3 regions of the Parabacteroides sp. KHUB-03 genome follow, and region 2 is predicted to be linked to each of the others. Evidence: riboswitches for the same ligand, from Rfam matches in the RefSeq annotation. Region 2 holds a riboswitch; each other region holds the start of a gene.
What was found. A riboswitch is a leader RNA that binds a small molecule or an ion and turns the genes downstream of it on or off. The one in region 2 is predicted to bind thiamine pyrophosphate.
Positions count from the first base shown of each region.

Region 1: another riboswitch for thiamine pyrophosphate. It lies ahead of ACYIB7_RS13725 (TonB-dependent receptor); the one in region 2 lies ahead of thiD (bifunctional hydroxymethylpyrimidine kinase/phosphomethylpyrimidine kinase).
Region 3: another riboswitch for thiamine pyrophosphate. It lies ahead of ACYIB7_RS08795 (sulfide-dependent adenosine diphosphate thiazole synthase); the one in region 2 lies ahead of thiD (bifunctional hydroxymethylpyrimidine kinase/phosphomethylpyrimidine kinase).

Region 1 is NZ_CM153257.1:3,171,407-3,182,441, forward strand. It holds gene sufC (Fe-S cluster assembly ATPase SufC) at 1-368, opposite strand, end outside; gene sufB (Fe-S cluster assembly protein SufB) at 384-1,829, opposite strand; gene ACYIB7_RS13705 (CvpA family protein) at 1,832-2,347, opposite strand; gene infB (translation initiation factor IF-2) at 2,350-5,289, opposite strand; gene nusA (transcription termination factor NusA) at 5,310-6,578, opposite strand; gene rimP (ribosome assembly cofactor RimP) at 6,582-7,049, opposite strand; TPP riboswitch at 7,196-7,307, shown strand; gene ACYIB7_RS13725 (TonB-dependent receptor) at 7,354-9,573, shown strand; gene pnuC (nicotinamide riboside transporter PnuC) at 9,582-10,214, shown strand; gene ACYIB7_RS13735 (thiamine diphosphokinase) at 10,198-10,833, shown strand; gene ACYIB7_RS13740 (hypothetical protein) at 10,929-11,035, opposite strand, start outside.
Region 2 is NZ_CM153257.1:1,851,710-1,862,744, reverse strand. It holds gene ACYIB7_RS08080 (response regulator transcription factor) at 1-216, shown strand, start outside; gene ACYIB7_RS08075 (sensor histidine kinase) at 213-1,391, shown strand; gene ACYIB7_RS08070 (2-hydroxyacid dehydrogenase) at 1,558-2,556, shown strand; gene ACYIB7_RS08065 (patatin-like phospholipase family protein) at 2,657-3,499, shown strand; gene thiC (phosphomethylpyrimidine synthase ThiC) at 3,563-5,266, opposite strand; gene ACYIB7_RS08055 (thiamine phosphate synthase) at 5,277-5,954, opposite strand; gene ACYIB7_RS08050 (thiamine phosphate synthase) at 5,936-6,553, opposite strand; gene thiD (bifunctional hydroxymethylpyrimidine kinase/phosphomethylpyrimidine kinase) at 6,550-7,395, opposite strand; TPP riboswitch at 7,416-7,510, opposite strand; gene ACYIB7_RS08040 (BamA/TamA family outer membrane protein) at 7,574-8,866, opposite strand; gene rlmB (23S rRNA (guanosine(2251)-2'-O)-methyltransferase RlmB) at 9,517-10,257, shown strand; gene ACYIB7_RS08030 (RidA family protein) at 10,291-10,671, shown strand; gene ACYIB7_RS08025 (hypothetical protein) at 10,828-11,035, shown strand, end outside.
Region 3 is NZ_CM153257.1:2,037,436-2,048,470, forward strand. It holds gene ACYIB7_RS08785 (hypothetical protein) at 1-902, shown strand, start outside; gene ACYIB7_RS08790 (hypothetical protein) at 1,006-3,234, opposite strand; gene ACYIB7_RS08795 (sulfide-dependent adenosine diphosphate thiazole synthase) at 3,376-4,146, opposite strand; TPP riboswitch at 4,209-4,306, opposite strand; gene ACYIB7_RS08800 (4Fe-4S dicluster domain-containing protein) at 4,441-4,674, shown strand; gene ACYIB7_RS08805 (3-methyl-2-oxobutanoate dehydrogenase subunit VorB) at 4,692-5,777, shown strand; gene ACYIB7_RS08810 (hypothetical protein) at 5,791-5,961, shown strand; gene ACYIB7_RS08815 (thiamine pyrophosphate-dependent enzyme) at 6,022-6,786, shown strand; gene ACYIB7_RS08820 (2-oxoacid:acceptor oxidoreductase family protein) at 6,794-7,336, shown strand; gene ACYIB7_RS08825 (putative porin) at 7,474-9,561, shown strand; gene ACYIB7_RS08830 (transporter substrate-binding domain-containing protein) at 9,594-10,418, shown strand; gene ACYIB7_RS08835 (PAS domain-containing sensor histidine kinase) at 10,403-11,035, opposite strand, start outside.

The DNA.
Region 1 (11,035 bases), 1.3 Mb from region 2:
AACTTCAGGAAATCGGTAGCCGATACAGGAGGTTGGCCATTATACTTACGATGTTCGTTCAAAGCAGCACGCATAAAGTTCACCATACTTACACCCGGGATTTCCACCGGGTATTGAAAGCTCAGGAAGATACCTTCCCTACTGCGGTCTTCGGGCGAAAGCTCCAACAAATCCTTGCCATTGAAAGTGACTTCCCCTTCGGTCACTTCAAAAGCAGGATTCCCCACCAATACACTGCTTAACGTACTTTTGCCGGAACCGTTCGGTCCCATGATTGCATGTATTTCACCGGCCTTAACCGACAAGTTTATACCTTTCAATATCTCTTTGCCATTTACATTGGCATGTAAGTTCTTTATCTCTAACATACATTTATATTTTTATCATCCTACACTACCTTCCAACGATATAGTCAACAATTTCTGTGCTTCGACAGCAAATTCCATCGGAAGTTTGTTCATAACCTCACGGGCATACCCGTTTACAATCAACCCAACTGCCTCTTCAACCGAAATACCGCGTTGCTGACAATAGAACAACTGCTCTTCACTAATCTTGCTGGTAGTTGCTTCATGCTCTACCACAGCTGTCTCATTCTGAATATCGGCATACGGAAAAGTATGGGCACCACAAGTAGAACTCAGCAATAAACTGTCACACTGGCTATGGTTGCGTGCACCCTCCGCACGGGGTGAAACCTTAACCAACCCGCGATAGCTGTTCTGACTATGACCGGCAGAAATACCTTTAGAAACAATCGTACTACGTGTATTCTTTCCCAAATGGATCATCTTCGTACCTGTATCGGCCTGCTGATAATTATTTGTGACAGCCACTGAATAAAATTCGCCAACCGAATTATTTCCTGCTAAAATACAACTTGGATATTTCCAGGTAATAGCAGATCCGGTTTCTACCTGTGTCCAGGATATTTTACTACCCTCACCTTTACATAAACCACGTTTGGTAACGAAATTATAGATACCGCCTTTTCCTTCTTTATCGCCTGGATACCAGTTCTGTACCGTAGAATATTTCACCTCTGCATGTTCTTTTGCTACAATTTCCACAATTGCCGCATGCAACTGATTCTCGTCACGCATCGGAGCCGTACATCCTTCCAGATAACTTACATAAGCCTCATCATCGGCAACAATCAATGTACGTTCAAACTGTCCGGTATTGGCTGCATTGATACGGAAATAAGTACTTAGTTCCATCGGACAACGGACACCTTTCGGTATATATACAAACGAACCGTCCGAGAAAACGGCAGAGTTCAAAGCTGCAAAGAAATTATCACGATAACCAACCACACTTCCCAAATATTCCTGTACCAGGTCGGGATGATGTTGAACAGCTTCGCTAAAAGAACAGAATATAACCCCCTTCTCCGCCAAGTTTTCTTTAAAGGTAGTTTTAACAGATACACTGTCCATGACGGCATCTACAGCCATGCCGCTTAAATGCTTCTGTTCTTCCAACGGAATACCTAATTTATCGAATGTTTTCAACAATTCCGGATCAACCTCATCCAGGCTCTTCGGGCCTTCTTTCTTTTTTGGAGCTGCATAATAAATAATGTCCTGGTAATTTATTGCCGGAATCGTAAGGTGAGGCCATTTAGGCATTTCCAGTGTAAGCCAGTGGTGGTATGCCTTCAGGCGGAACTCGAGCAACCACTCGGGTTCATTCTTTTTAGCAGAAATAATACGTACCGTCTCTTCATCCAGCCCCCGGTGAATCGTTTCCGTATCAATCTCGGTAACAAAACCGTATTTATAGTCGCCACTTGTTACCTCATTAATTATATCATTTGATTCTTGCATATTTATATATTTGATTTTATACCATTTACTCCTTCTTTAAAAAACAAATTATCAAAGTAAATGGTTGGAATAATCTTTATCACGGTATGATAAAACCGGGATTCTACCTTTGCCTGTCTCGGTATAAGGACCGAACCTTTGTCTACCTCTTCCAGACCGTTCAGTATTAAACTTACAAATCCCATCATAAAACATAGCCCCAACACTCCACCGGCCAGATGGTTCAATACCCCCAACGGAGTAACGCCTACTATACGGCTTACTACTTCCCCGGCCAATAACACAACTCCTACAATCAACAAGAATCCTGCCACATAGCTGAGAATTGTTACACCTTCCGCCGGAAACCAATCCAAAGCAATGATATATCCTTTTAGCCAAGAAGCTACCCGGGTACAAAAAAAGATTGCAACAAAAAGGGCTATAAGCGAAACAACCTGTTTGATGACTCCATCAAACAGGCCCTTTACAAATCCTATTCCTGCCAGACATAGTAATGTAATGTCCAACCAGTTCATAGCTATAACGTCTTTTTTACTTCTGTTTCTTCGTATGACTCGATGATGTCACCCACCTGAATGTCGTTGAAATTAGTAATATTCAAACCACAATCCAAGCCGGAAACCACCTCTTTCACATCATCTTTGAAACGTTTCAAAGATCCCAGTTCTCCGGAATAGATTACGATACCGTCACGAATCAAACGAATCTTATTCGTGCGCTTGATCTTACCTTCCCGAACCATACATCCAGCAACCGTACCAACCTTGGTAATCTTGAATACCTGCTGAACTTCCACGTTGGCCGTAATCTCTTCCTTAATTTCAGGAGAAAGCATACCTTCCATTGCACTCTTCACTTCTTCTATTGCATCGTAGATAATTGAGTACAGACGGATTTCAACGCCATCTTTTTCCGCATTACGGCGAGCCTGTACAGACGGACGCACCTGGAACCCGATAATAATAGCATTTGACGCAGCAGCAAGTACTACATCCGATTCGGATATCTGACCAACAGCCTTATGAATTACATTCACCTGGATTTCTTCGGTTGACAAACGTATCAGTGAATCTGACAAAGCTTCTACAGAACCATCCACGTCACCTTTAACAATCACATTCAGTTCCTGGAAGTTTCCAACAGCTATACGGCGGCCTATATCATCCAGTGTCAGCATCTTCTGAGTACGAATACCTAATTCACGCTGCAACTGTTCACGACGCGTTGCGATCTCACGTGCTTCCTGTTCCGTTTCCAATACATTAAATGTATCACCGGCCTGAGGCGCACCGTTCAAACCTAAAATCATAACCGGTTCTGACGGACCTGCTTTTTCAACGCGCTGGTTACGCTCGTTAAACATCGCTTTGATACGTCCATGATGGGTACCGGCCAATACAATGTCACCCATCTTTAATGTACCGTTTTCTACCAACACTGTCGATACATAACCACGTCCTTTATCCAGCGATGATTCAATAATTGAACCGACAGCACGCTTCTTCGGATTGGCTTTCAAATCTAACAAGTCGGCTTCCAACAATACCTTTTCAAGCAATTCTTCGATACCAACACCTTTTTTGGCTGAGATCTCCTGGCTCTGGTATTTACCACCCCAGTCTTCCACCAGATAATTCATATTTGCCAGCTCTTCCTTGATTTTCTCAGGATTTGCATGTGGCTTATCGATCTTATTAATTGCAAATACGATAGGAACACCTGCAGCCGATGCGTGGTTAATCGCTTCAATAGTCTGTGGCATCACGTTATCATCGGCAGCAACAATAATAATTGCAATATCCGTCACCTTCGCACCACGGGCACGCATGGCAGTAAATGCCTCGTGACCCGGAGTATCCAGGAATGTAATACGTCGGCCACTTGCCAACTTCACATTATAAGCACCGATATGCTGCGTGATACCTCCGGCTTCACCGGCAATCACATTCGCGCTACGGATATTATCCAGCAAAGATGTTTTACCGTGGTCTACGTGTCCCATCACTGTTACGATAGGCGGACGCGAAACCCAGTCATCTTCATTATCTTCATCTGCGTCTGCCTTAATGGCTTCTACTACTTCAGCACTCACATATTCAGTTTTGAAACCAAATTCTTCTGCTACGATATTGATTGTTTCGGCATCCAAACGCTGGTTTATAGAAACCATCATGCCGATACTCATACAAGTACCGATAACTTGTGTCACCGGAACATCCATCATATTAGCCAAATCATTAGCCGTAACGAACTCTGTAAGTTTCAATATTTTGCTTTCACGTTCTTCCTGTTCCTGCAATTCGTGTTCACGTTTTTGAACAGCATCACGTTTATCACGGCGATATTTAGCACCCTTATTGTTCTTATTACCCTTATTCGTCAGACGTGCCAACGTTTCTTTAATTTGTTTCTGAACATCCTCTTCGCTAACTTCGGCCTTTACAGGTTTCTTCAGACGAGGCTTACGTTCATCACGCTGAGCACGGGTAAAGTTTGTCCCCGGAGTGTTGTTTACATCCACCCGATCTTTTTTGATGCGTTTACGTTTTTTCTTCGCATCATTTTCCTCACCGGCTTTCACCGGCGTACCTGGCTTAGGAGCGGCATTTGCATCCTTTGGACCTTTAAACGGGCCATTCGGATTATTCGGTTTATTTCCGGCAAATTTTTGCTTCTCATCCCGCTCTTTTCTCTTTTCCTCTTTCGTCTTCTTTTTAGGACGGGTTGATTGATTCAGAGCATTTAGGTCTATCTTTCCGGTAACTTTAATTTTCGATTCAAACTTCGGAGTATTGAGTCGGAAAACAGCCTCGTCAGAGTCATCACTAGAGGCAGTAGTGTTGTCTTTTATTTCGACTTCTTTACCAGAGTTTACTTTTTCAGCACCAACTACAACCTCGGGCTGCTTCTTTTCGGCTTTTTCTTCTTTCACAACTATAACTTTTTCTTCTTTTTTCTCCTCAGCTTTAAATTCCTGTACAACAGCTGGTTTTTCTACCGGCTTCTTTTCCACAACAGGAACAGGTTTAGCAACCGGAACATCCTGTAAAGGCTTTGTATGCTCTTTTACAGCAACCGGTTCTTCTTTTTTCACTACAGGTTCTTCTTTTACCGTAGGCTTTTCCTGTGTTTTTTTATGGGAGTTATCCAGATCTATCCGTCCTTTAGTCACAAACTTAGGTTTCAAATCTTCCGGAATTTCCGTTTTAATTTCTGAAGGCCTCTCTTCTTTCACAGAAGGAGTCTCTTTTTGGACGCGTTCTGCCGCAAAACGATTATAATAATCTTTCTCCGGCATATCTTTTCCAAACTCTTTTACGAGCAAAGCATACTGTTCATCACTGATTCTCGTATTGGGATTATCCTCAACCGAGAACCCTTTTCGGTGCAGGAATTCAACAACCGTGTTGATTCCCACGTTTAATTTTCTCTGTACTTGAATTAATTTTATAGGCATATCTAACTTTGTCGTAATACTTATTCGTTGTCTCCATCATCCTCAAATTCGGCAGATAAAATAGCAAGTACCTCGTCGACTGTTTGTTCTTCAAGGTCAGCACGTTCCACAATCTCGTCGCGATTCATAGCAAGAACACCTTTTGCTGTATAGCAACCTATGTTCTTAAGCGCATCGATTACCCAGCTGTCTATTTCATCTGCAAATTCATCCAGATAAATATCTTCTTCATCAGCACCTTCTATATCCCGGAATACATCAATTGTATATTCGGTCAACATACAAGCGAGTTTAATATTCAAACCGCCTTTACCGATAGCTAATGAAACTTCTTCGGGACGAAGATAAACCTCTGCCTTACGTTCTTCTTCGTTCACACGTATAGATGAAATCTTTGCCGGGCTTAATGCTCGTTGTATGAACAACGACACATTGGATGTATAATTAATTACATCGATATTCTCGTTTCTTAACTCACGGACAATTCCGTGAATACGAGAACCTTTCATTCCAACACAAGCGCCCACCGGGTCAATACGGTCATCATATGATTCCACTGCAACTTTGGCTCTTTCACCCGGGATACGGGCAATAGCCTTAATGGTAATCAGACCATCATTAATTTCCGGCACTTCCAATTCAAAAAGACGCTGCAGGAACACTTTGTCTGTACGCGAAAGTATAATTTTCGGATTATTGTTATAATTATCCACTCGTTGTACAATAGCACGAACGGTTTCTCCTTTACGATAAAAATCGGTAGGGATCTGTTCCGATTTCGGGAGCAGCAACTCATTTCCCTCATCATCCAGCAACAGAATCTCTTTTTTCCATACCTGATATACATCAGCCGCAATAATAGATCCGATTCTGTCTTTATATTTCGCGTATAAACTATCTTTTTGCAATTCAAGTATTTTAGAAGCCAAAGTCTGACGCAGGTTCAGGATAGCACGACGGCCAAAATCTGCAAAATGTACTTCATCCGTTACTTCTTCACCCACTTCACAGTCGGCATCAATCTTACGGGCCTCGGTCAAAGTAAGTTGCAGGTTAGAGTCTTCCAATTCATCATCTGCTACCACCGTACGGTTTCTCCAAATTTCAAAGTCACCTTTTTCGGGGTTGATAATTACATCATAATTTTCATCAGTGCCAAACATCTTAGCTATAACGTTTCGGAAAGAGTCTTCCAATACGCTAATCATTGTCTCCTTATCTATATTTTTCAACTCCTTGAACTCCGCAAGGGTGTCAATCATACTGATTGTTTCCTCTTTTCTGGCCATAATTTACTTGAATCTTATTAAGTATTTTGTATATTTTATTTCATCAAATGTATACGACTGATCATCCTGCACAGTTACTTTTCGCTTTGCACCTTCCGGTTTGATCTGCTTTTCAACGGTAACAACCACACCGGTTTCATCCGCCGATTTCAGCACACCTGCCAACTTGACTCCGTTTTTAAGCAACATTTCCACTTCATTGCCAATATTCTTAACATATTGGCGAAAAACCTTAAATGCAGATGTGATGCCCGCCGATCCAACTTCCAGTTCATAGTCTTCCACATCCCGGTCCAGATGTTCTTCCAGATAACGGCTCAATTCTGCACAGTCGTCAATACAAACACCCTCATCATTATCAATCTCGACAATAATAAGATTTCCCGGTTTAATAACTATATCCACTAAAAAATTGTCTGAAGAGGCTAATTTTTCCTCGACCAACTGGCTTACTACACTTTTTTCAATCATATACAAACAGTTGAGAACAAAAGAAGGGGACTACCCGCCCCCTCCTCATCTTCGCTTAATCGCTTGCAAATATACAAATTGTCAACGACTTTACAAAGAAATATGTATTTTTTGTGCAAATACTCTTTTTCATTATCTTTGCCACCGAATACAAGGGGGTGCTTGTACCGATTCGTTCTGATAAGGTTGCAGGCTGAGATTATACCCATAGAACCTGATACGGGTAATGCCGGCGCAGGGAAATTGAATCAATACTCACTCCTCCACTATTCAACCATTTCGTTTTAAATAAAAAGGCAAAAGGATGAAAAGTGTTTTAATCGTAATGGCCGCTTCACTGGTCATTCCTAATGTACAGGGCAAATCCCATGAAACGGCAGACTCCCTGAAAATCGCCAAAGACATATCATTGGATGAAGTTGTGATCACCGCTACCAAAGCTGTAAAAGGAACCCCCGTTGCTTACACGGATATTTCCGGAAAAGAGCTTAACAGTAAAAACGACGGACAAGGTATTCCGTATCTTATCTCCCAATCTCCGTCTGTTATTATGACTTCCGATGCTGGAACAGGCATTGGTTACTCCGGTTTCCGTATCCGGGGAACAGATGCAAACCGTATCAACATTACAGTAAACGGGGTTCCCATGAATGACCCCGAATCGCACACCTTGTTTTGGGCAAACATGGCAGACATCGCTTCTTCCGTAGAAAGTATTCAAATCCAACGCGGAGCAGGTACATCTACAAACGGAGCTGCTTCTTTTGGAGCTACGGTTGCCATGCAGACGCAAAAGCCGGCCTTACAACCATACGCCGAATATTCTATTTCAGCCGGTTCTTTCGGTACTGTAAAAAATACGGTAAAAGGCGGAACCGGGCTATTATACGACCATTTTGCTTTTGATGCCCGATATTCAAATATCCGTAGCGATGGCTACATAGACCGCGCTTTCGCCCGGATGAGTTCTTATTATGTATCGGCAGCTTTTTATGCTTCCAATACATTAATCAAATTTCAGACCTTCGGCAACAACGAAAAAACATACCAGGCATGGAACGGTGTACCGGCAGACAAGCTGAAAACAGACCGGACTTATAATTCATGCGGCGCATATGAAGAAGACGGCGTAACCAAATTCTACGATAACCAAACAGACAATTATTGGCAGCACAATTATCAACTAATGGCAAGCCAACGTCTTAACGATTTCTGGAATATGGCACTCACTCTCCATTACACAGATGGTAGCGGCTATTACGAAGATTATAAAGCCGAAGCCAAATATGAAAAATACAAACTTCCCAATTATATTGACCCGTCCGGTAAAGAGGTTAAGAAAACCGACCTTGTCCGCCGCAAATGGTTAGATAACGATTTCTACGGTGCTGTATACAATGCTAATTATCGCAGCAAAAGCATGCAAATAACGTTGGGTGCTGCCGCCAATAAATATGCAGGAAATCATTTTGGCCGTGTTATATGGGCAAAACAAGTTAACAGCCTTCCGAAACCGGATTACGAATACTATCGCAACACCGGAGATAAAACAGATTACAATGCATATGCAAAAGTAAATTATCTCTTCACCGACTATTTTAACGGATATGCAGACCTGCAATACCGAGGCATAGATTATACAATTAAAGGGAACGATGATAAAGCCGGAGACAATCTTTATGTCAATCGTCATTGGAACTTTTTCAACCCCAAAGTCGGATTCAATTTCAACAAAGGATTCCATAATGCATTTGCCTCTTTCTCTGTTGCCCATCGCGAACCCAACCGCGACAACTTCACCGAAGCAGGTATTAATGAACGCCCTGTTCCCGAAAGATTGTTCGACTACGAAGCCGGATACAGCTTCACACATCCACGATTCCACCTGGGTGCCAATTTCTATTTTATGGATTACAACAACCAGCTTATTCTGACCGGAAAAATCAGCGAAATAGGAGAAGCTCTCACATCCAATATAAAAGAAAGCTACCGTATGGGAATTGAACTGACGGCCGGCATAACCATCACCAAATGGTTATTATGGAGCGGGAACGTTACCTGGAGCCGGAATAAGATAAAAAACTTCATCGAAACGGTAAGTAATCTGGACAGCAACTGGGACCCTGTGCCCGGGCAAGAAGAAGTTCAATTTCAATTTGGTTCTACAGATATTGCTTTTTCTCCAAATGTAATAGCAAACAGTATGTTCAATTTTAACTGGAAAAACTTTTCTGCCGGTTTTAATTCGCAATATGTAAGCCGTCAGCATTTGGATAATACATCCAGCAAATCCCGCTCCATCGATCCTTATTTTATCAACAGTTTACGTGTTGGTTACATCATAAAGCCCAAGTTCTTAAAAGAAATCGGGGTGGATGTAACCGTCAATAATCTATTTAATACCGAATACGAAACAAACGGAAACGTATATTCGTCTATCGTAGATGGCAAACGCATCGATTCCGCCGCTTATTTCACACAAGCCGGTATCAATGCCATGGCACGTCTTACTTTAAAATTCTAATTAATAATATGCCAACTATCATTTGCCAACTATCATCTGTCAACTTTTTAGAGTATTTCGGCGTTATCACCGGTTTGCTTTATCTTATTCTTGAGATAAAACAACACCGGGCCATGTGGGTGGTAGGATTTCTCACGTCGCTGGTTTATGTGTTCGTATTTTTCTTCTCAAAAATATATGCTGATATGGGACTTAACATGTATTATGTCGGCATAAGTATTTACGGCTTCTGGCAATGGACCCGGAAGAAAAACAAATTTCTTCCGGAAGAAAATAAAAATTCTTCCGAAAGAATAATATACCGTCATCTGACACCTAAGCTTGCTGTGGGAGTCGGTATCGCTCTATTAACCATTTTTATTATGATCTGGTATGTATTGAATAATTTTACAGATTCTCCGATCCCGATAGGTGATGCCTTCACCACTGCAGTCGGTATCGTAGCTACCTGGATGTTGGCACGACGCATTATTGAACATTGGATATTCTGGATCGTGGTAAATTTCGTTTCCGTTTATCTTTTTTATATACGCGGATTATATCCCACAATGTTTCTCTATATTTGTTACGCCTTGCTGGCCATTGCCGGATGGCATACGTGGAAAAAGAAAGGAATAAAAACAGATGACAGTACCTTATGATTGCATAATTGTAGCAAACGGTAGTTTTCCAACGACAGCCCGTCCTTTGGAATTATTACACCAGACTCCGATCATTATTGCCTGCGACGGTGCTGTACAGGCACTTTATGACAGAGGCCTGGCTCCCACAGCCATTATAGGGGATATGGATAGTATTCCTCTTTCTCTGAGAGAACTATATGCCGACCGCATCCATATTGTAGAAAACCAGGAAATAAACGATCTTACCAAATCTGTTTTCTATGCACATGAAGCCGGATATAAACATATACTGATTTTGGGAGCTACCGGTTTACGTGAAGATCATACACTCGGTAATATTTCTCTATTACTGGAACACGCTCCATTATTCGACAGGATAGAAATGCTTTCCGATTACGGCCTATTTATTCCTTTAACGAAAACAGCAACTTTAACAAGCCGGCCCGGACAACAAATATCAATCTTCTCAATGTACCCTTGCGGAGAAATAAGTACGGAAGGATTACGCTGGCCTATCCATAATCGTAAACTTACCGCCTGGTGGCAAGGAACACTAAACGAAGCTTTAGGTGATACGTTCACCATCACTTTGACAGAAACAGCACGCATAATTGTTTTTTGCGCATCCGGAAAATAAAAAAGCTCCGGAAGCGTCTTCAACAGATCAACTTCCGGAGCAAATACACCCTCAATTTTACAACTTAGTATATAAGATTCTCACGAACCCTTATCTCATGCAGGTAATCTTACCAGCTGAGATTCCTTCCATTCGGAAAATCCTTCGATTACTTTATTCATCCGAAACAACAACCGGTCGTCTGCAACCAGCTTCAAAACAG
Region 2 (11,035 bases):
GTGAAAGAATTTCGCTTGCTTGAGTATTTTATGCAAAACCAAGGCGTGGTTCTTAGCCGGCTCAATTTGTTAAAGCATGTTTGGGATAAAGATTTTGATACGAATACAAATGTTGTAGATGTATATGTGAATTATCTTCGTGCCAAAATAGATAAAGACTTTGAACATAAGCTTATTCATACGGTTGTTGGGGTCGGATATATGATGGAAGCATGAAAATAGGCAATAAAATAACATTGTTTTATACAGCTATTACTGTAGGCATAATAATGCTGGTTGTCGTTGTTTTCTACTTTGTATCAGCCAATTATATCACACGTCTTTATTACTCGTATTTAACGGAAAAAGCATATGCCACAGCCGCAAAGCATTGGGAAAAGGACGAGGTAGATACAGATAGTTATGCCAGGATTCAACAACATTATGAAGAAACTCTTCCTGTGGCTACGGAAATACTGTTGAATGCAGATAGTATTGCCGACACGCATACAACACTGGAACGTTATCTTTCAGAAAAAGAAATTAAGGAATTATACAATGGTGAAGTAATCAACTTTAGCCATGATTTTAAGGTTGGTACTGCTGTTTATTATCCGGATAACGAAGGCAATTTCATAATTCTTGTAATATCCAATAATCAATATGGAAGTGAAATCCAGAAACGTATAGGCGGATTATTGCTGATCTTATTGCTTATTGGTATTATCCTTATATATCTGGTAGGGAAGCTTTATGCTATTCGTATGGTGGATCGGATAGATGCAGCATATCAGAGTGAAAAATCATTTATCGGCAGCGCTTCCCATGAGTTGAATAATCCGTTAACTGCGATACAGGGAGAATGTGAAATCAGTTTGTTGAAAGAACGCACACCAGAAGAATACCAAGCCGCATTAGAACGTATAGCGGCGGAAACAAAACGGATAATTACATTGATGAAGCATCTTCTATTTCTTTCTCATGGCGATAAAGAAATTGTGAAAAATGCCCGTGAAAATATTCCTTTAGCAGACTTTTTGATGCGATTTGTGGATGGCCGTATAGGTTTTTGCACAGATAATTTTGCATATACATTCCAAGCAAATCCATATCTGCTGAAAATAGCAATCAGCAACCTCTTGAATAATGCGTGTAAATATTCTAAAGATACACCTGTCGAAATGCGTTTAAACGGAGCTATACTTGAAATTACAGATCAGGGCATAGGCATTCCAGCTGAAGAGATAAAGCGTATTTATCAACCGTTTTACCGTGCTAGTAATACACGTGAATATGCAGGACACGGTATTGGTCTTAGTCTTTCCATGCGGATACTGACCACGTATGGAGCAAAAGTTGATATTATTTCAGAAGAAGAAAAAGGGACTACTGTTCGGATTGAATTTCCATAATGGAATCGGAGCTGGTTAAAAGTCCTTTAGCCGGTCCTGCTATTTTTACCGATTCAGGTGTAACGCCTTGTGCTTCTTCCTGGCTAATAAGTCTGCGATCTGTTAAACGTGCCGTAATTACAGAACATTCATATCTGTAAATCAGTTATTATTAAAAACAGATATTATGGCATATAAAATTGCGCTTTTCGGTGCTAAACCGTATGATATAGCTTCGTTTGATAAAATAAACGAACAGTATAACTTTGACATACGCTACTTTAAAGGACATTTAAACAGGAATAACGTGGTCTTGACTCAAGGCATGGATGTGGTATGTATTTTTGTTAATGACACTGCTGATGCCGAGGTAATAAATGCTATGGCTTCCAATGGAGTAAAGTTGCTGGCTTTACGTTGTGCAGGTTTTAATAATGTGGACCTGTCTGCGGCAAAAGATAAATTGCCCGTCGTACGCGTTCCTGCTTATTCACCTTATGCTGTAGCAGAATATACGTTGGCATTAATGTTATCGCTAAATAGGAAGATACATAGGGCTTACTGGCGTACAAGAGACGGTAATTTCTCGTTGAATGGCTTAATGGGATTCGATATGCATGGTAAAACGGCCGGTATTATCGGAACCGGAAAGATTGCAAAGATATTAATCCATATTTTAAAAGGACTGGGCATGCACATTTTAGCCAACGATTTATATCCTGACGAGAAATATGCTGTTGAAGAAGGATTTACTTATGTTCCATTAGATGAATTATATAAACGTGCAGATATTATATCGCTCCATTGTCCGTTGACAGAACAAACACGTTATATCATAAATGATGACTCTATTTCTAAGATGAAGGACGGAGTAATGATTATTAATACAGGTCGTGGACAACTGATCAATACAAATGCATTGATTGAAGGTTTGAAAGAAAAGAAAGTGTCGGCTGCAGGCTTGGATGTTTATGAAGAAGAAGGTGACTATTTCTATGAAGATAAGTCCGATAAAATTATTGATGATGATGTTTTGGCAAGATTGCTCTCATTTAATAATGTGATTGTTACTTCCCATCAGGCATTTTTTACGAAAGAGGCTTTGCACAATATTGCTGAAACGACATTCAAAAATATCGATGATTTTCGCAAGGGGCTTCCTCTAATCAATGAAGTTACAAAGTAATATTCTATAAGGAGATTATTATTTATCGCTGATTTATTATATTTTTGTGGCCATTGTCCGGTGTGAGCCAGGCAATGGCTTTTTAATGAAAATACGATTTATGAAAATAGATAAACAAACCGGTTTAGTCTTGGAAGGAGGAGGGATGCGTGGTATATTCACCGTAGGTGTATTAGACTATTTTATGGATAATAATATCCGTTTCTCTTACACAATTGGTGTTTCTGCCGGAGCAAGTAATGGCATTTCGTATGCATCCTGGCAACGGGGACGATCCCGTTTCAGTAATATAGATTTACTTAAAATATATAATTATATAGGCTTACGCCGTTTACTGCAAGGCAAAGGTTATATAGATCTTGATTTTTTGTTTTATACATATCCCGAAAAGTATTATCCTTTTGATTATGATACATATTTTCGTTCTTCCGAACGCTTTGTTGTGGTTACAAGTAATTGTTTAACAGGAAAAGCTGAGTATTATGAAGAAAAAAAAGATCCTAAAAAACTGCTTGATGTATTAAGAGCATCTTGTTCCTTGCCGGTTATGTGTCCTGTAGCTCACGTAAACGGGATTCCTATGGTAGACGGAGGTGTTTGTGATGCTATTCCGGTTCGTCGGGCTATAGAGGACGGTTACAAAAAAAATGTCATTATTCTAACTCGCAATAAAGGCTATAGGAAAGCTAATAAAGATTTTTATTTACCCGGATTCATTTATCGTAAATATCCGGCAATAAGGGAACAGCTGAAGTTACGTTATCGTAGTTATAATAATGTTTTAGATTATATCGATCAATTAGAAGCGGAAGATAAGGCTATTGTTATTCGTCCTCAAAACCCAATCACTGTTGGACGTACGGAACGGGACGTTAAGAAACTATCTGAATTATATGATGAAGGATATGAATGCGGGCGCATGATAAAAAGAGGTGACTTTTGAAATCAATATTTTTGTCTTGATATTTCAAAAGTCACCTCTTCTAAAGGACAACAAATCTAAAGATTAATCCTTGCATTTGCTATGTACATCCTTGCTAATCCTCATAGCACAGAAATTAGGACCACACATCGTACAATACTCTCCATCAGTTACAGCACTTTCTTTATAGTACTGCAATGCACGCTCCGGATCAAGGGCCAGATTGAACTGGTCTTTCCAACGGAAATCGAAACGGGCTTTACTTAAAGCATTGTCACGCACTTGTGCGCCAGGATGTCCCTTTGCCAAATCAGCTGCATGTGCAGCAATTTTATATGCAATAACACCGTTGCGCACATCTTCTTTATTTGGCAATCCCAGATGCTCTTTAGGAGTAACATAACAAATCATAGCTGTGCCGTGCCAAGCAATCTGTGCACCACCGATGGCAGAAGTTATATGATCGTAACCTGGAGCGATATCGGTCGTTAAAGGGCCTAGTGTGTAAAAAGGTGCACCATGACAGGCATATTGTTGCTCTTTCATATTTTCGTGTATTTTATTCATCGGCACATGTCCCGGTCCTTCAATAATAACTTGCACGAATTGATCCCAGGCTACTTGTGTCAATTCTCCCATTGTATGCAATTCGGCAAATTGAGCAGCGTCGTTGGCATCGTAAATAGAGCCAGGCCGTAAACCGTCTCCTATAGATACGGCAACGTCATAAGCTTTTAATATTTCGCATATCTCAGAGAAATGAGTGTAAAGAAAATTCTCTTCATTATGAATCTGCATCCATTTGGCCATAATTGAACCGCCTCGTGAAACAATTCCGGTCAGACGCGTCTGCGTCAATTCTATGTGTTTTTTTAATAAACCTGCATGAATTGTAAAATAGTCTACACCTTGTTCTGCCTGTTCTATTAGAGTGTCGCGGTAAATTTCCCAGGTCAGATTTTCTACACATCCGTTTACTTTTTCTAATGCCTGGTAAATAGGCACGGTTCCCATTGGTACCGGACAGTTTCGAATAATCCATTCACGTGTTTCATGGATGTTGTCTCCGGTGGAAAGATCCATCAAAGTATCGCCACCCCATTTGCAGCTCCAGACAGCTTTCTCTATCTCTTCATCTATACCGGATGAAAGAGCCGAATTGCCGATATTTGTATTGATTTTGACAAGAAATTTTTTACCAATAATCATTGGTTCTGCTTCCGGGTGATTAATATTGGCCGGAATAATGGCACGTCCGGCTGCTATTTCTTTACGAACAAAATCCGGTGTTATATATGATTTCAGTCCCAATGCTTCAATCTGTTGGTTTTCGCGAATGGCAACATATTCCATTTCCGGTGTTATGATGCGTCGTTTGGCATAATACATCTGAGTGATATTTTTCCCTTCTTTGGCTCGATAGGGCAAATGGCGCTTGGGAAAACGGATTGAGTCGAGTGTTTGGTTTTCTAATCTTTCACGGCCATATTCTGAGGTAAGCTCACTTAACTGGATTAAGTCACGGCGACGTTCATACCAGTCTTCACGAATACGGGGAAGACCGGCATTAATATCAATTGATATTTTGGAATCCGAATAAGGACCGCTTGTGTCATAAACAATCACCGGATTATTCTTCTTGCATATCTTTTCGCCGTTATCGTCTATCGTCACGGTATCTAACAGCTTGATTTTACGCATACCTACCTTAATTTTATTAATCTCTCCCGGAATATATATTTTCTCAGAAGAAGGATAAGATACACGCATGTTTTTCTTTGTTGCCATATATTTAAGTTTAATATTTATCTCCGCAATATTTTTTTATCTCAGATAAGAATTTCCGGGTCGATTCTATAGGATCCGGAGCATTAACAATAGATCCTGATACGGCAATTCCATCGACACCTGCATCAAATAAAGGACCAACATCTTCTAAACGGATACCGCCTACAGCGACAATAGGAATCATACATCCGGATTCTCTGCACTCATTTATTATTTTACGATACCCTTCCAGACCTAAAATAGGACTTAATTTCTTTTTCGTTTCTGTATAACGATAAGGCCCCAATCCTATATATGAAGCCCCTTCTTTATCTGCATGCAATATGTCTTCCAAAGTATTGGCAGTAGCGCCTATATGAGAAATAAGGCTCCAATGACAGCTATCTAAAATTTGCCGGGCTTCAGATAAAGGCATATCCTGTTTACCCAAATGAATAGCCCTGGCGTGACTTTCCATAGCCATCTCCAGATTATCATTCATACAAAAGATATATTCGGGATCCGATATTTTAAGTTGGGAAATTGCCCTGGCAATTTCTATGTCAAATTTATCTTTCATACGGAGTTGCAACCAAGTTCCTCCGCCTTCATAAAACATTTTAGCCTGATCCAATTCTGTATATTTGCCGGAACAATTTGTAATGAGCATCAGACGGTTTGTATTTTTTATCAATGAATAGCCAGACATAATTCTAATGATTTGAATCGTTTTATAATATTATTTACTTCTTTTTCAGAAGGAGATTGGCCCCATAATGCTCCTAATACTGCTACGCCTCCGAAAGCTATATCTTTGAGCTGCGGTATAGTGGAAATGTCAATGCCTCCCAGTGCAATTACTTTCTCATTAATCAGACCTGTTTTTGATGCTTGCCATAGTATGTCTAAAGGAAAGCCATTTCCGTAACCTTGCTTGGATATACTTTGAAAAATAGGGCTGAGAAACCGGTAATCAAATTTTGCATTCTCTGATATTTCCTGCAAACTATGGCATGAACAACTTATGCTTCCCGAAAATCCGTTGGGAATAGTATTGTTTCTTCTATTTAGATGGATTCCTTTAAAATGATAAGGATTACCGTTTGCAACCAGTCCAAATTGATCGTGTAAAACAATATGTGAGTAATATTGAGAAGGTATTTCCAAGATCAACTTCTCTAATGCAGATCGGCTACAATGCGGTTTCCTGAGATGCAAACATCCCATTCCTTCCCTAAACAGATTGGAAAGGATTTCTCCTTCGCCACAGAAGAAATATGGTGTTGTTATAACAAACAATTTTTTCATCCGTGTAATTTTATTTTCTGTAAAGGCACCGGAGAAAAGAAGTGATTCGTTGCACCATGTCCATTACCGACACAGACATCAGCTCCTTCTGCTAAAGCGTTCGTAATGTATATTTTTGCCATACGTACAGATTCCTGTAAATTATTGCCAAGAGCTAAATATGCAGCTATGGCCGATGACAAGGTACAACCGGTACCATGTGTATTATTCGTATGAACTGTTTGAACTTCAAGATGTATTGGAGCCAAATCCGGCATGATAAGAATATCCTTTGTCGTTATACCGGCCAGATGCCCGCCTTTTATAAGAACTGAGCGACATCCCATCTCTTGTAAACAACGGGCAGCTTTTTCCATATCCTTTTCATCTTTAATATTGATACCGGATAAATATGCTGCTTCATCAACATTGGGAGTAACCAAGGCTACGTTAGGAAATAATTCATCGATAAGTACATGTATTGCATTATCTTCCAAAAGCTTCTTCCCACTTGTTGAAATCATAACAGGATCTAATATTGTATAAGCGGGAGCAAAGATTTTTATTGATTCTGCAACAATATGGATGGCTTCTTTATTATGAAGCATACCTATTTTGACAGCATCTATTGTGAAGTCCAGAAAAACGGCATCTATCTGTTTTTTCAATAAATCGGGAGTAACGGCTTGTATTCCGTAAACAGTTTGTGTATTCTGTGCTGTTATTGCAGTGATAACCGATATTCCAAATACACCCAATGCAGAAAATGTTTTCAAATCTGCTTGTATTCCTGCTCCACCACCACTATCGGATCCTGCGATAGTTAGTGCTGTTGGATAACGAAAAATATTGTTTCTATCCATTTTTCTTATCAAAAAGGAGGGAAAAAGCCTCTGTGCTTTCCTACGACGGCATTACCCGTATCAGGTTCGAGGGTATGATCTCAGCCCATACAGTTTGGCACCCCTTTATGTAATACAAAGGTATAAAGATTAAAGAATATTACAAAAAAGAAGTGTTAAATTTAAGAAAGTGTCCTTTTTAGAACGCTTCTGTCATATTCATATAAACGGCCATACCTTTTTGGTTCGGATCTTTACCTACATCCAGCCGGAAATTCTTCCCCGGTTGCATCTGTATACGAAGACCAACTCCGTAGTTAAATTTCCATTTACTCCAATCTACAACAGGAGCATTTCCTATAGTACCTGTTCCTATCCATCCCACGAAACCACATTTTGCCCAAAAGTTTCCGCTTTTGTATTTTTCTACACTACCGAACATGTGACGATATTCAAGTATGGCATAAGCCATTGTCTTATCACGGTATTTCCCCCAGTAATAACCACGTAAATCAAAAGGAGAACCGAATGACGGTAACTCGGTAAACGGAATATCACCCACACTTATCAATGAGCGTGCAACCCATGCTAAAGTACTTCGGGGACGAAAAACCTGCTGGAATTGACGATATTCCAGATCAAACATTCCATAATTGTATGCACCTCCGAAGTATTTGCTGTATACCCTGGCTATACCACTAAGTAACATACCGGAACTAGGGGTTGCAACATCATTCCGGGTATCATATTGTATTAAACCGCCAAGACCTATGTTAACATATTTCAGTTTGAATTTCTGAAAATAAGGATCCGCCTGCATAACCGGATTAATGTCTGTAGATTTCGTATAATTGATATCAAATAAAGCACCTGTATATAAATGGGGTTTGATTTCCCATACAAAGCGGGGATAAAGCTGGAAATAGCTTTTATGGAACTTGGTGGTAGAATCGCTTTTTTCAGTGTGTTCTATGTTTTCATAACCTTTGCCAAAGTAATGGGACGGCTCATTTCTATATCCGTAACTAATATAAATACGGAACTTATTCTCATTAAAAAATAGAGTACCTGCACCGGCAAACACCATTGTCCCGTTTAATGTAATATTGAATCCGGCCGGAATAAAAGAACGTTGTGAAATTGTATCATTCTTATTTAATCTGAAGCTTGCCAATACAGCTCCACCCACACCTAATGACGCTTCAGGTGTATATGACGGGCCGCCAAGTATAGACCACCAGACATTTTTCTTTGCACGTATGGAATCTTTACGCAACTGTTTATAGTAACGGTTACGTTGCTTCTCATTCATTGGCTTACCATCTATCATAAGAGGTTCAGGTGACGGAGGGGCAATGATTGTGTCTTGTGAGGTTGCTGAAATATTGCTGACGGAAGATTGAGACGAATTTATCCCCTGTTGCGCATATAACGATTGCAAAGATATCATCCCGATTATTCCTGCAAAAATGAGAAATCCTTTGTAAAACATTTACTGTCTTTTTATTTTGAGCTGCAAAAATACAAAATAGGAATGATATCTTTATTAGTTTAAATATTTAATAACAAAGTGGGGACACAGAACTTTGTCATTATCCCATACCTGTATATAATAATTTACAGATATGGAATAATTGTAACATATATACCTGTAATTATAGCAGAGGTTATAACCCCGGATATATTAGTTACCCATTCATAGTTATGACTTTTGTAATTTATAGTTATGGTATTAGAAAATCATAACTATAAATTACAAAAGTCATAATACGACAGTCCTGATACATAATTGGAGTGCTTACTTATCCTTTATAAAAGACAAATAGCAATTATTAATTATGGAAATCTGTTTAAATAATAATTTTCCGCAAGACGTAAATCCAGTGGCCTGAACGGATGCGGAGAGAAGAGAATTTTAAAGAGTGGGTTGTTAATAATGTCTCTGATATTTTATTAAGGATACTTTGTTCTTTTTGTAATAACGATTCGAGTTGGTGTGAAGCAATGGTAGAAATAGTTTCGGATATATAACTTTCAAAGAGTAATAAAAGTTAGTGTATTCTTTGTATATTTGCACAACGTTGTGAAATATTATACAACTTGAACCAATAAACATTTGATATTCAATTAAGAATATAATACATGAAAGAGAACGAAATGGTTTTTGGCATACGTGCCGTAATCGAAGCTATACAGGCAGACAAAGAAATTGATAAAATATTAGTAAAACGAGAATTACAAAGCGATCTTTCCCGTGAACTGTTTGGAGTATTAAAAGGACGTGATATTGCAGTACAACGTGTTCCGGCTGAGCGTTTGGATCGTTTGACCCGTAAGAATCACCAGGGTGTGATTGCGTTTATGTCTGCCATAACCTATCAAAAGCTCGAAGATATAATTCCATTCTTATACGAACAAGGAAAAAATCCTTTCATAGTATTATTGGATGGTGTGACTGATGTACGTAATTTCGGAGCTATAGCCCGCACATGCGAATGTGCAGGTGTTGATGCGATTGTTATTCCTGCGAAAGGTAGTGTTACAGTGAATGCCGATGCGATAAAGACTTCGGCTGGAGCCTTACATGTTTTACCCGTATGTAAGGAAAAAAGTATAAACCAATCAATCCGTTTTTTACAGGAAAGCGGCGTCAAAGTTTATGCTGCCAGTGAAAAAGCAACAGAAAATTATACTGATATACACTATGAAGGCCCTGTCGCAATTGTAATGGGAGCCGAAGATACAGGTGTTTCAATGGAGAACCTCCGTATTTGCGATAGCATGATAAAAATCCCTCAGTTTGGAACTATAGGATCCCTAAATGTATCTGTAGCATCCTCTATACTGATATACGAAGTGGTACGTCAACGAATGAAAGAATAGGAGAGAACTATTTATTCTAAATATATATATACAATGAAAAAAGTTATTGCAACAACTAAAGCACCGGCAGCTATAGGCCCTTATAGCCAGGCTATACAGGTAGGAAATATGCTGTTTGCTTCAGGACAGTTAGGCATTGACCCTGCTACGGGAAACTTTGTAGAAGGAGGAGTAAAAGAACAAACTTTTCAGGCATTTAAAAATGTTCACGCTATCCTGGCAGAGGCCGGTTATAGCATTAATGATGTGGTTAAGACTACCGTGTTTTTAGCAGATATGGGAGATTTTGCAGCAATGAACGAAGTGTATGCTTCGCAGTTCGATGGCTCTTTTCCTGCACGTTCAGCCGTTGCCGTTAAAACCTTACCTAAAAATGGTCTGGTAGAAATAGAAGTAATTGCCGTTAAGGCTTAATTATAATTTAGAGGGAGTGCTTCAAGACAATCTGGATGTATTCCCTCTGTTCATTTTAGAATAAACCGCAAAATAACAGTTAGAATGAAATCAAATAACCACAAATTATTACCATACATACTTGTTTTTTTACTAGCCTTTTTAAGCCACAACGTAATGGCGCAAACTGCTATAAATATATGTGCTCATGCGGACAATGATCTTTTTCAGTTACTTACTAAAGAAACGTTTAATGTAAAACGTTTTGACACTCCTGCCCAAGCAATAGAAGAAGCAACAAAAGGAAGCGGTGTTATTATAACCGCAACAGAATATCCCAATCAACCAACAGTTATCAACCAGGATCTTTATAAGCTGGCTAAAC
Region 3 (11,035 bases), 190 kb from region 2:
GAATAAATTTAGCCAACACTTTAATGGATATTCTGTACATCGGGAAAGAAGCTGTCTACCGGCGTATGCGTGGAGAAGTACCTTTCACATTCAATGAAGCAATCATTATTTCACGAAAACTGGGTGTATCTTTAGACCACATAGCCAGTAGTAGCGCACAAAACAACGCTATGTTCAATCTGAATATGATACACCATGCAAACCCGATAAAAAGCTATTACACAATTATCAACCATTATGTAAAAATATTCAAGGCTTTCAGAGATAATCCCGCAGCAGAACTAAGTACGGCATCCAATATCATACCTCAGACTTTTTATCTGAAATATGACAATTTATCACGCTTCCGGCTTTTCATGTGGATGTATCAGCACGAAAAAGTAAATTGTATCAAAAAAATTTCGGAACTGAAATTGTCCGACGAGTTGATTAATGCCCAGAATGATTTTATCTATGAAACACAACGGATTCATACTACAAATTATATATGGGATAACATGATGTTTTTTTCGCTTGTGAACAATATAAAATATTTTGTAAGCATACACCTCATTTCAGAAGAAGAGCTTTCATGCCTGAAACAAGAATTATTGGATTTACTGGATAAACTGGAAGAAGTTGCAACTAAAGGTAAATTCAATACGGGAAAAGATGTACATATATATATATCCAACATAAGTTTTGAAGCAACTTACAGCTATTTCGAAGCTAATAACATCCAATTGAGCCTCATTCGTGTATATGCAATCAACTCTATTACCTCAATGGACAAAGATTTCTGCGATTTACAGAAAGAGTGGCTGCAATCTTTAAAAAAGTTTTCCACTTTGATTTCGGAAAGCGGAGAAATGCAACGTATCCTTTTTTTCAAAGAACAGAGAAAAATCGTCAATTCTTTATAAAAACGAACAGCTATTTAAATCATCCCGATCTTTTTTGCGAATGATCGGGATGATTTTATAAAATGATCGGGGCGATTTATAATAAACAAAAGTGAAGCTTTAATCAAAGCAATCCCAGTGACTTTCTGAATAAAGAAATAGCTTCTTCTACAGGCAAGTCAATATCCAGGAATAAACGTCCGGCAGCAGGTATAACAACCTTACCATCTTTTTCACGTATCGGGATTCGTTTACCTACAACATCCGACAAGCGGATTTTACGTTTGTCTATATCCAACACCACTTCTCCACTTCCCGACATATGCCAATACACAATACATGTTTTACCATGTTTCTCAAAAACAAATGCCCGGATAGGAAGCTCCGCATCTGTAGTTATTTGTTTATAAGGATATAAGTCATACCGCCCGCCCTTATCTTTTAATAAGATATATTCCTGATCAAGATTTTTCAGCATTTCTTTCTGCGCTTCGGTAAAAACTCCCTTCAACTTGGCCTCCTCCCACCAGCGAATAACTTGGAGGTTATCATCCGTACGAGGATGTTTCCGCAGATCATTCAGGTTACCTACCAACGAAATAGGACTATTCCATGCAACCGCATGGCTACATATATATTCATACATATCAGGCTGCATGCCGATTGTTTTCTCCGAAGGAGCAAGATAATTTACCCAACCAAAATTGACCGATGTAAAATCTTTTGCTATCTGACGTGCCGCACGCGTTGTATATTTCTTCATTGCAGGACGAATACGTTCCGGCGGAAAAATATCGAAAGCATTTCCACGGCTCAAAATATGCCATCCGTAATGCGACTTCAAAGCGCCTTCGGCATATAATGGTTTTGGACTTAATTCATTATAAACAGCCAATTGGGAGCGGGATACATTATACCAATAAGGCATAGGAACATCTTCGGCGCCATCAAAATAGACAAAGCGGAAACCGGCACCTTCATATATCTGCCCTAACCTTTCAGCTATTTCTTTTTGTAAGCCGGTGTTCTGATCTACACGGACAAATAAAGGCCAGTCGTCTACATCCAACAGCCCGAATCTTTCGCCTTTATCATAAACACGGGGAACAGAGCCGCCTACACCGCGCGTACAACCGGTTAACTGATATGGAGGAGTGGTAGTAAAGCCTGTATACAATATCAACTCCTTTCCTATCTGAAGCAATGTACGGTTCTTTTCCATTTGTATTCCTTCCGGATTTTCCTCTATATAAAGAACTGTAGAAGTAGAATCGACCGGACGCGCCAAAGTAAAATTACGCACATGGTTAAAGCGCGTATCCGGATTATCCCCCATTAAATAAGGATCATCCCGTCCAACCTTTGAGTAATGCAAATGCAAACCCGGGATCATTCCGGCTTTATATATCTTGTCTGTTATTTCTTTCAGGTCTTTCATTCCGTTCGGATATTCCTTGCGCCAGGGATAGTGGCCGCAAGATTTCGCAAAGTCTACATAATAAATAACAATGGTTTTAAAACCGCCTTTTTTCGCGAAAGAGATATGTTCATCTATATTTTCAGTCGTCACATTTCGCAATTCATAATAAGAATAAGGATATTCCTGGCGAAGCCGGCTTTCAACACCCAACGGCATATTGTAATCGCGCTCCAACCGGTCAATACATGGCAACAACCGGTCTTTTGACGTGGTTATCAATGCAGCACCGGCTCCAAACAATTTCACCTGATAGTCAAGGCCTGCATATAAGTTAATTGCATTTTTTTGCTGAAAAGCATCAATACGGGTACACGGAGAAGTTGCAAGAAGGTTCACTGCCACATCTCCATCCCATACAACATTTAGCCATTCACCGAAATTTTCACGTTTACGGACAGGCAATTGCATAAGAGTAAATTCATCGATCTCTGTTTTGCGTTTTACTCCAAAATCTTCAATACGGTAATCAATCTTGTCGAGAGTAAAATGGATATAGTCATCCGTAATATGCATCGGTATATAAGCAATATCATATGTATCTTCAAATTCAACCCGCAAGGTATCCCCAATCCGTTCTACTTTGTTTGAAGGAAAAGTGCGGGGCTTGGCCGGAAACATAAGAAAGTTCTCATTATCATAAGGCCTATATTGAGTTATAGCACAAACCGGGAGTTCCGACTGAGTATCCAGACATTCCTGGCCGCTGGATTTATGTATCAAACTACGTGCCTTGCCATCCGAACTGATGACCAGACGCATCTGACTGTTTTCAATAACAATATCCGAAGACTTACCGGTTATCGCATTTGTGGTAACCGAATAAAAAAGAAGGCATAAAATAGCCGGAAAAAGATTCATTAGTCGACTCTTCATAATAGTGGTTTTAAACATATTCCTAATCTGGACGCCGGTTTTTTAACCGGACGAGACAAATATAAATATAAAATTGGCTTTAGCCAAACATTATATAAATGCAGCTAAAGCCAATATATCATTAAATAAAATTACCTCCGGTTATTTACCCAGCTTGTCGCAAATCAGTTCGGCGGCTTTTTTACCACTCATCAACATACCCCCGAAAATAGGCCCCATACGGAAACTGCCACTTACACCATTAGCAGCCATACCTGAGACAAACAATCCGGGATAAATCTCTTTCGTGTTTTCTACAGTAGTAGACTCGCCTAATTCCACATTCAAAGAACGTTCTCCTATCACGCCTCCGGTAGGTGTATTCAATTTAATATCATTCTTACGGGCAACTGTGCGGGCAACTTCACAATCGTGTCCCGTACCTTCCAAAACAGCTTTTGCCATAATAGTCAATGGATCGACATGCATTCCTTCACGGATTACCGGAGCCCAGTTTACCACCACGCCTGCTACGGCATCGTTATGGAATACGACGTCTTCTACCGAATAACAATTAAAAATTGTGGCCCCTGCTTTAGTCGCCTGATAAATCAGTGCAGAAGTGGTATGAACAGAATCCATAATATAAGTACCATTACCCGCAGCATGATAAGACACGCCCAATTCTTTAACAATAGGCATAGCTTCTTCCTGTACTACAATATCGTTAAACATCATAGCACCACCCCACATACCTCCTCCGGGAGCTAATTTACGGTCAAAAAGCGCTACCTTCTTTCCGGCTTTTGCCAAATAATAAGCAGCAACAATACCGGATGGGCCTCCACCTACGATAGCTACGTCTACTGATAAATTACTCTTTAACTTTGCAAAATAGGAATCAATAATTCCTGTTGAAACAATCTGTTCCATTACCAATTATAATTTAGAGTTAAAAACATCAGAAAGCACATAGAGGTAAACGCTTTCTTTTATTCAATCATTCTACCTTCTTCCCTTCGGCGGCATTACCCGGATCAGGTTCAATGGGTATAATCTCAGCCTGTATATTAAGGCACCCCTATGATAAGTCGTTGCAAATATAGTACATTTTTCCACTCTTCTGACAGGATTTGGTTACTAATTACAGCGAAAAGGAAACACTTTTCAAAGTTTTTGCTAACTTTGGCGACTTGAATGAAACAATAGATTTTAAACAGAATAATTATGGCGAAGATAAAAGGAGCTGTTGTTGTAAACACGGAACGCTGCAAAGGCTGCAACCTTTGCGTTGTAGCCTGCCCATCAGATGTACTGGAACTACATCCCAGGGAAGTTAACAACAAGGGGTACCATTATGTGTACATGAAAAATCCGGATGCATGCATAGGATGTGCTAGTTGTGGTTGGGTTTGTCCGGACGGTTGTTTAACCATCTACAAAAAGAAAATCGATAATTGAAAGTTGAAAATAAAGATATGGCAGAAGATATAAAATTAATGAAGGGTAATGAAGCTATCGCGCACGCTGCAATCCGCTATGGTGTAGATGGATATTTCGGTTACCCGATCACTCCTCAGTCCGAGATTTTGGAAACCCTTATGGCTGAAATGCCGTGGGAAACTACAGGAATGGTAGTTTTGCAAGCAGAAAGTGAAGTGGCTGCTATCAATATGGTGTATGGTGGAGCCGGAACAGGAAAAAAGGTAATGACCTCGTCTTCCAGTCCGGGGATAAGTCTGAAGCAAGAAGGTATATCTTATATAGCAGGAGCAGAACTTCCCTGTCTGATTGTAAACGTAATGCGTGGAGGTCCGGGACTGGGAACAATCCAGCCCAGTCAGGCCGACTATTTCCAAACTGTAAAAGGCGGCGGACACGGCGACTACCGGTTAATAACTCTAGCTCCTTCTTCCGTACAGGAAATGGCAGACTTTGTTGGTTTAGGCTTTGATCTTGCGTTCAAATATTCTAATCCTGCTATCATCTTAGCAGACGGTATCATTGGCCAGATGATGGAAAAAGTGGTTATGCCTCCATTCCATAAACGCAGAACCGAAGAAGAAATTATTGCAGAATGTCCTTGGGCTGTACAGGGAAAAACGGCCAATCGCAAGTCTAATGTTATCACTTCCCTTGAGCTGGATCCGGCAAAAATGGAAGAGAATAATATCCGCTTTCAGGCTAAATATAAAAAAATCGAAGAAAACGAAGTTCGTTATGAAGAGTTCTTTTGTGACGATGCAGAGTATTTGCTGATCGCTTTCGGTTCTTCAGCACGTATTTGCCAGAAAGTAGTAGAGAATGCCCGTGCAGAAGGCATTAAACTGGGTTTATTACGTCCTATCACTTTGTGGCCGTTCCCTGCAAAAATAATTGCAAAATATGCCGGTCAGGTAAAAGGCATGCTTTCTGTTGAGTTAAATGCCGGACAAATGGTAGAAGATGTTCGCCTGGCTGTAAACGGTAAAGTAAAAGTCGAGCATTTCGGACGTTTAGGAGGTATCGTATTTACTCCGGATGAAGTATTGGATGCATTAAAGACGTTGATAATTGAGAATTAAAAATTATCAATTTATGAAACGTGGAAGTAAAATAGACGAAATACTGACATTGCTTTTTATGCTATTGGCTATTGCTGCCGTAATATGTTATTTTGCAGTTAACGACCGCAGTGTATTCTTGTATTGTGGCGGAGCTGCTATTGTACTGAGATTAGCACAATACGTAGTAAGGTTTATTAATTAATAATATGCTGGTCTTTAGAGCAAATCCATTGGCATATTAACAAATTGAAAAATTATTCATATGGAACTCAACGAAATAATTAAACCGGAAAATCTGGTATATGAAAAACCCAGATTAATGAATGAAAATTCCATGCACTACTGCCCCGGTTGCAGCCACGGTGTTATACATAAGCTTATTGCCGAAGTAATTGCCGACATGGATATGGAAGAAAAAACAATAGGTGTCTCCCCCGTAGGATGTGCCGTATTTGCTTATAATTATCTCGATATAGATTGGCTTGAAGCTGCTCATGGACGTGCACCGGCAATTGCCACTGCCGTAAAAAGGCTAAATCCCGAAAAAATGGTATTTACTTATCAGGGAGACGGTGACCTGGCTGCTATTGGTACAGCAGAAACTATCCATGCAGCCAATCGCGGAGAAAATATCGTGATCGTTTTCGTAAACAATGCTATTTACGGTATGACCGGAGGACAAATGGCTCCCACCACGTTGGAAGGCATGCCTACATCGACCTGTCCGTACGGACGTAATATTGCCTTAAACGGCTATCCTCTTAAAATAAGTAATTTACTTGCAGAATTGGAAGGAACTTGCCTGGTAACCCGTCAGAGCGTACAAACTCCGGCAGCTGTAAAGAAAGCAAAGAAAATGTTGCGTAAAGCATTTGAAAATTCAATGTCCGGCAAAGGAACCTCGGTTGTTGAATTTGTTTCTACCTGTTCGTCCGGATGGAAAATGACACCGGAAAAAGCAAACAAATGGATGGAAGAGAACATGTTCCCCTTCTATCCGTTAGGTGACTTAAAAAATGTTGAATAATAGTAAGATGAAACAAGAAATAATTATAGCAGGTTTCGGAGGCCAAGGAGTTTTATCAATGGGTAAAATATTGGCTTACTCCGGGTTGATGGAAGGAAAAGAGGTAAGTTGGATGCCCTCTTACGGTCCCGAACAACGTGGCGGTACGGCCAACGTGACAGTAATTTTAAGTGATGACCGTATAAGTTCTCCTGTTCTGAACGAATATGATATTGCTATCATATTGAATCAACCATCAATGGATAAATTTGAAAGTAAAGTAAAGCCGGGCGGTATTCTTATTTATGACGGTTACGGGATCCATACTTCCGTAAAACGTACGGACATCTCTGTCTATCGCGTAGATGCTATGGATGTTGCCACGGAAATGAAGAATGAAAAAGCATTTAATATGCTTATCCTTGGAGGTCTGCTTAAAATCGTTCCAATGGTAAAATTAGAAAATGTACTGCTTGGGTTAAAGAAATCTTTGCCCGAACGGCATCATAAGCTAATACCGATGAACGAAACAGCCATAAAAAAAGGAATGGAAATTATCAAGAAAATATAATTTGCAAACTCTGCAAAAACAAGGATACCTCTTTTGGCATCGAAAGTCCCGTCTTTTAAGTGTAAAAGTCTTGTCTTAACATTTAAAAAGTCCCGTCTTTTGAATTCAAAAGAGGTATATTATTATCTTTGCAGCCCATGAAGTATTATTTATTCATATTACTCTTCCTGTGTGAAACCGTAACTATGTCAGCACAGGATCGCCGGGAAGGAGGTGGACGAGGCAGTTTCTCGCTAGCAAATCTTTCATCGGCAAAAAAAGATATACCCGACAGTCTGCTGGCAGTAGACAGTGCCGCATTAAAATCCAAACGTATCATTGCTTATCATCTTACACCTTTATTAGGAGAGCCTTACATTGCCCCTTTAGATACGGGACGACTTAATTATGCAAATTCTACCCTGGTTGAAAGTAAGTCATTAGCTGTAGGCTATCAGGCAAACATTGGTTCGGCCGCCCAAACAAGAATGTTTTTTGAACGGAAAGAAGCCCGTGATTTCATTTTTGCCGATCCGTATGATTACTATATCACGACACCCGAAAACGCCTATTTTTACGACACAAAAATCCCATATACGGATATTATGTACACTACGGCCGGTTCCAGCCAGAATAAGGATGAACGGTTAAAAGGAACTCTTACCCTGAATTTTGGGAAAAAGATAAATATAGGAGGCGACTTGGACTATATTTACAGCCGTGGCCATTACGAATCAAATGGGAACAAACTTTTGAGTTACCGGCTATTCGGGAGCTATCTCTCCGACAAATACGACTTATATGCCTATCTGAGCAACTTCAACTTTATTAATAAAGAAAACGGAGGGCTCACAAACGATCGGTACATCACAAACCCGGACAATCCGGTAGAAGGTTTCGACAGTAAACGTGCAACCGACACGAAAGCTTTTCCCGTACGTTTTTCCGATACTTGGAATCGCGTACGTGGTAAGCAATATTTCTTTACCCAAAGATACAATTTAGGGTTTGAACGCGAATTGGATGAAACGGATGAAGAAGGCAACGCAAAAAAAGTATTTGTACCTGTATCCAGCATCATTCACACTTTTGAATATAAAGACAACCGCAGACATTTTGGCTCCGGAGATCAAGGTATCGACACCTGTTATGTTGATCATTTTATAGATACGGAAAATTCAGAAAACAAGCAAGTGGTAGAAGACCGTACATCCTATTGGAGTTTAAGCAACACATTGGGGCTATCATTGCGGGAAGGATTCCAGGATTGGGTAAAATTCGGATTAACAGCTTACATAAACTTTGAGAAACGTCGTTTTAAATTACCTGCAGCTTATGACACAGAAGACGGGATATCCGGTACTCAAATTCTCGTGACTCCAAAAACGCAACAAATTTATGATGAATTTTCATCCTTCATCGGTGCTGAATTATCAAAAAGCCAGGGTCGGTTGCTAACGTTCAATGCACGTGGAGAATTAGGGTTATTCGGTAGTGATGTAGGAGAATTACGTGTAACAGGAAATCTGCAAACCCGTTTTACTTTATTCAAAAAAGATGCTGTTATCAAAGCTGATGCGTACATAAAGAATGTGAACCCGGCTTTTTATGTGCGTCATTTCCATTCTTCGTTTTTTTGGTGGGATAACGACTTCAAAAAAATACAACAAGTATACGCCGGTGGAGAGATCAATCTGGAATCAACAAAAACAAAACTATCCGCCGGAGTGGAAAGTATACAGAATTATATATTCTTCAATCATAAAGGATACCCAGAACAAAAGAACGGGAACATTCAAGTTATCTCTGCCCGTTTAAAACAAGACCTGAAATATCGTGCCTTTGGATGGGAAAATGAAGTTGCTTACCAGTTAAGCAGTGATAAAGAAGTATTACCTTTACCTCAGCTTAGTTTATATACAAACATGTATGTTGCATTTAAACTGGCAAAAGTTTTAACCATACAATTAGGTGCAAATATGTATTACAATACAGCTTATTATGCACCATACTATGAACCGGCTACGCAACAATTCCAATTGCAAAGACCTAATGAACAAGTTAAAGTGGGTAATTATCCATTAATAAACGCCTATGCCAATTTCCACCTGAAACAAGCCCGTTTCTTTGTGATGGCATATAACTTAAGCTCCAAGTTTGTAGACCCGAACTACTTCTCTCTATCGCACTATCCTCTTGATCCGATGGTACTCAAGATGGGTGTAGCTGTTATGTTCAATAATTAATACATACGTATAATTATCAATAATTAGATGGTATGAGAAATAAGAAATTGCTGATTCTTTATTTTATCTTATTGGTTATTGCTGTTTCAACCATGATCATGTTATGGCAACATAAAACACATGAAATACCTCCTCGTGACTATGAGCAGATCAAAAAAGAAGGAGTATTAAGAATGGTAACCGAATACAACCAGTCCGGCTATTTCATATCAGGAGATACGATAGAAGGGTTTCAATATGAATTGGGTAAAGCGATTGCCGAGTTATCCGGGTTAGAAGTACAAACTCATTTGGAAATGAGCCTCGCCGAAAGTTTTAAAAAATTATCTGATAATAAATGCGACATCATTGCCCGCAACATCCCGATTACAAGTAAAATCAAAGAAGAGTATCTCTTTACAGAGCCAATCGTATTAAACAAACAAGTATTAGTTCAGCGTACAGCCGAAGCTAACGAAGGTAAACAGCCCATTCGCAATCAATTGGATTTAGCTAAAAAGACTTTATATATACCCAAAGACTCTCCTGCCCTTTTACGTCTCCGTAATCTGGAAATAGAAATCGGCGATACTATTTATGTAGAAGAAGATGAGCTCTATTCGTCCGAACAATTAGCTATTATGGTAGCTAAAGGAGACATAGATTATGCAGTATGTGATCAACAAATGGCTCGTCTGTCCAAGGAACAACTTCCTGAAATAGATATTGATACGGATATTAGTTTTACACAACTCCAATCATGGGCAGTACGTAAGGACTCACCGGTATTACTGGATAGTTTAAACAGCTGGTTCAACCAAATACGCGCAAATGGTTTATATGACAAGATATACAAACGTTATTACGGGAAACGATGATATTTGAGATCTTTGCTATGGCAAGGCAATATAAATGAAAAACGGGAACCTTCTCCCAACTTGGATTCCACAGAAATAGAACCTCCCATTTTTGTAACCAGACTTTTGCAAATAGCTAACCCCAAACCTATACCTTCCACATAATCGTTCAATTTAACAAAACGATTAAAAAGGGATTCCATTTTCTCTTTTGCAATACCAACACCGGTGTCTTGTACATAAAACTCATACAGTTCATCCGGCAAGCTTTTATATCCGATAGTAATACAGCCTTCTTTCGTATTCTTTATAGCATTGTTTACCAGATTATTTACCAACTGCAATAAACGGATCTGATCGGCTACAAATTTACAGGCAGGCTTGTCTTTTTCTAATTTCATTGTCACATTTCCGACTACACGCAATTTTGCCGATGCATAAATAGTGTCCATCAGTTCATTTATATCTACCGGAGTGTAGTTTATTTTAATAGCATCGGCTTCGATCTTCGACAAATCAAGAATATCATTGATAAGCTGCATCAAAAGCTGATTGTTGGTCTTTATAATTTCATAATAAGATAAGCGCTCTTCATCGGAATCGGCAAACGCCATCAATTCGGCAAAACCTGTAATTGC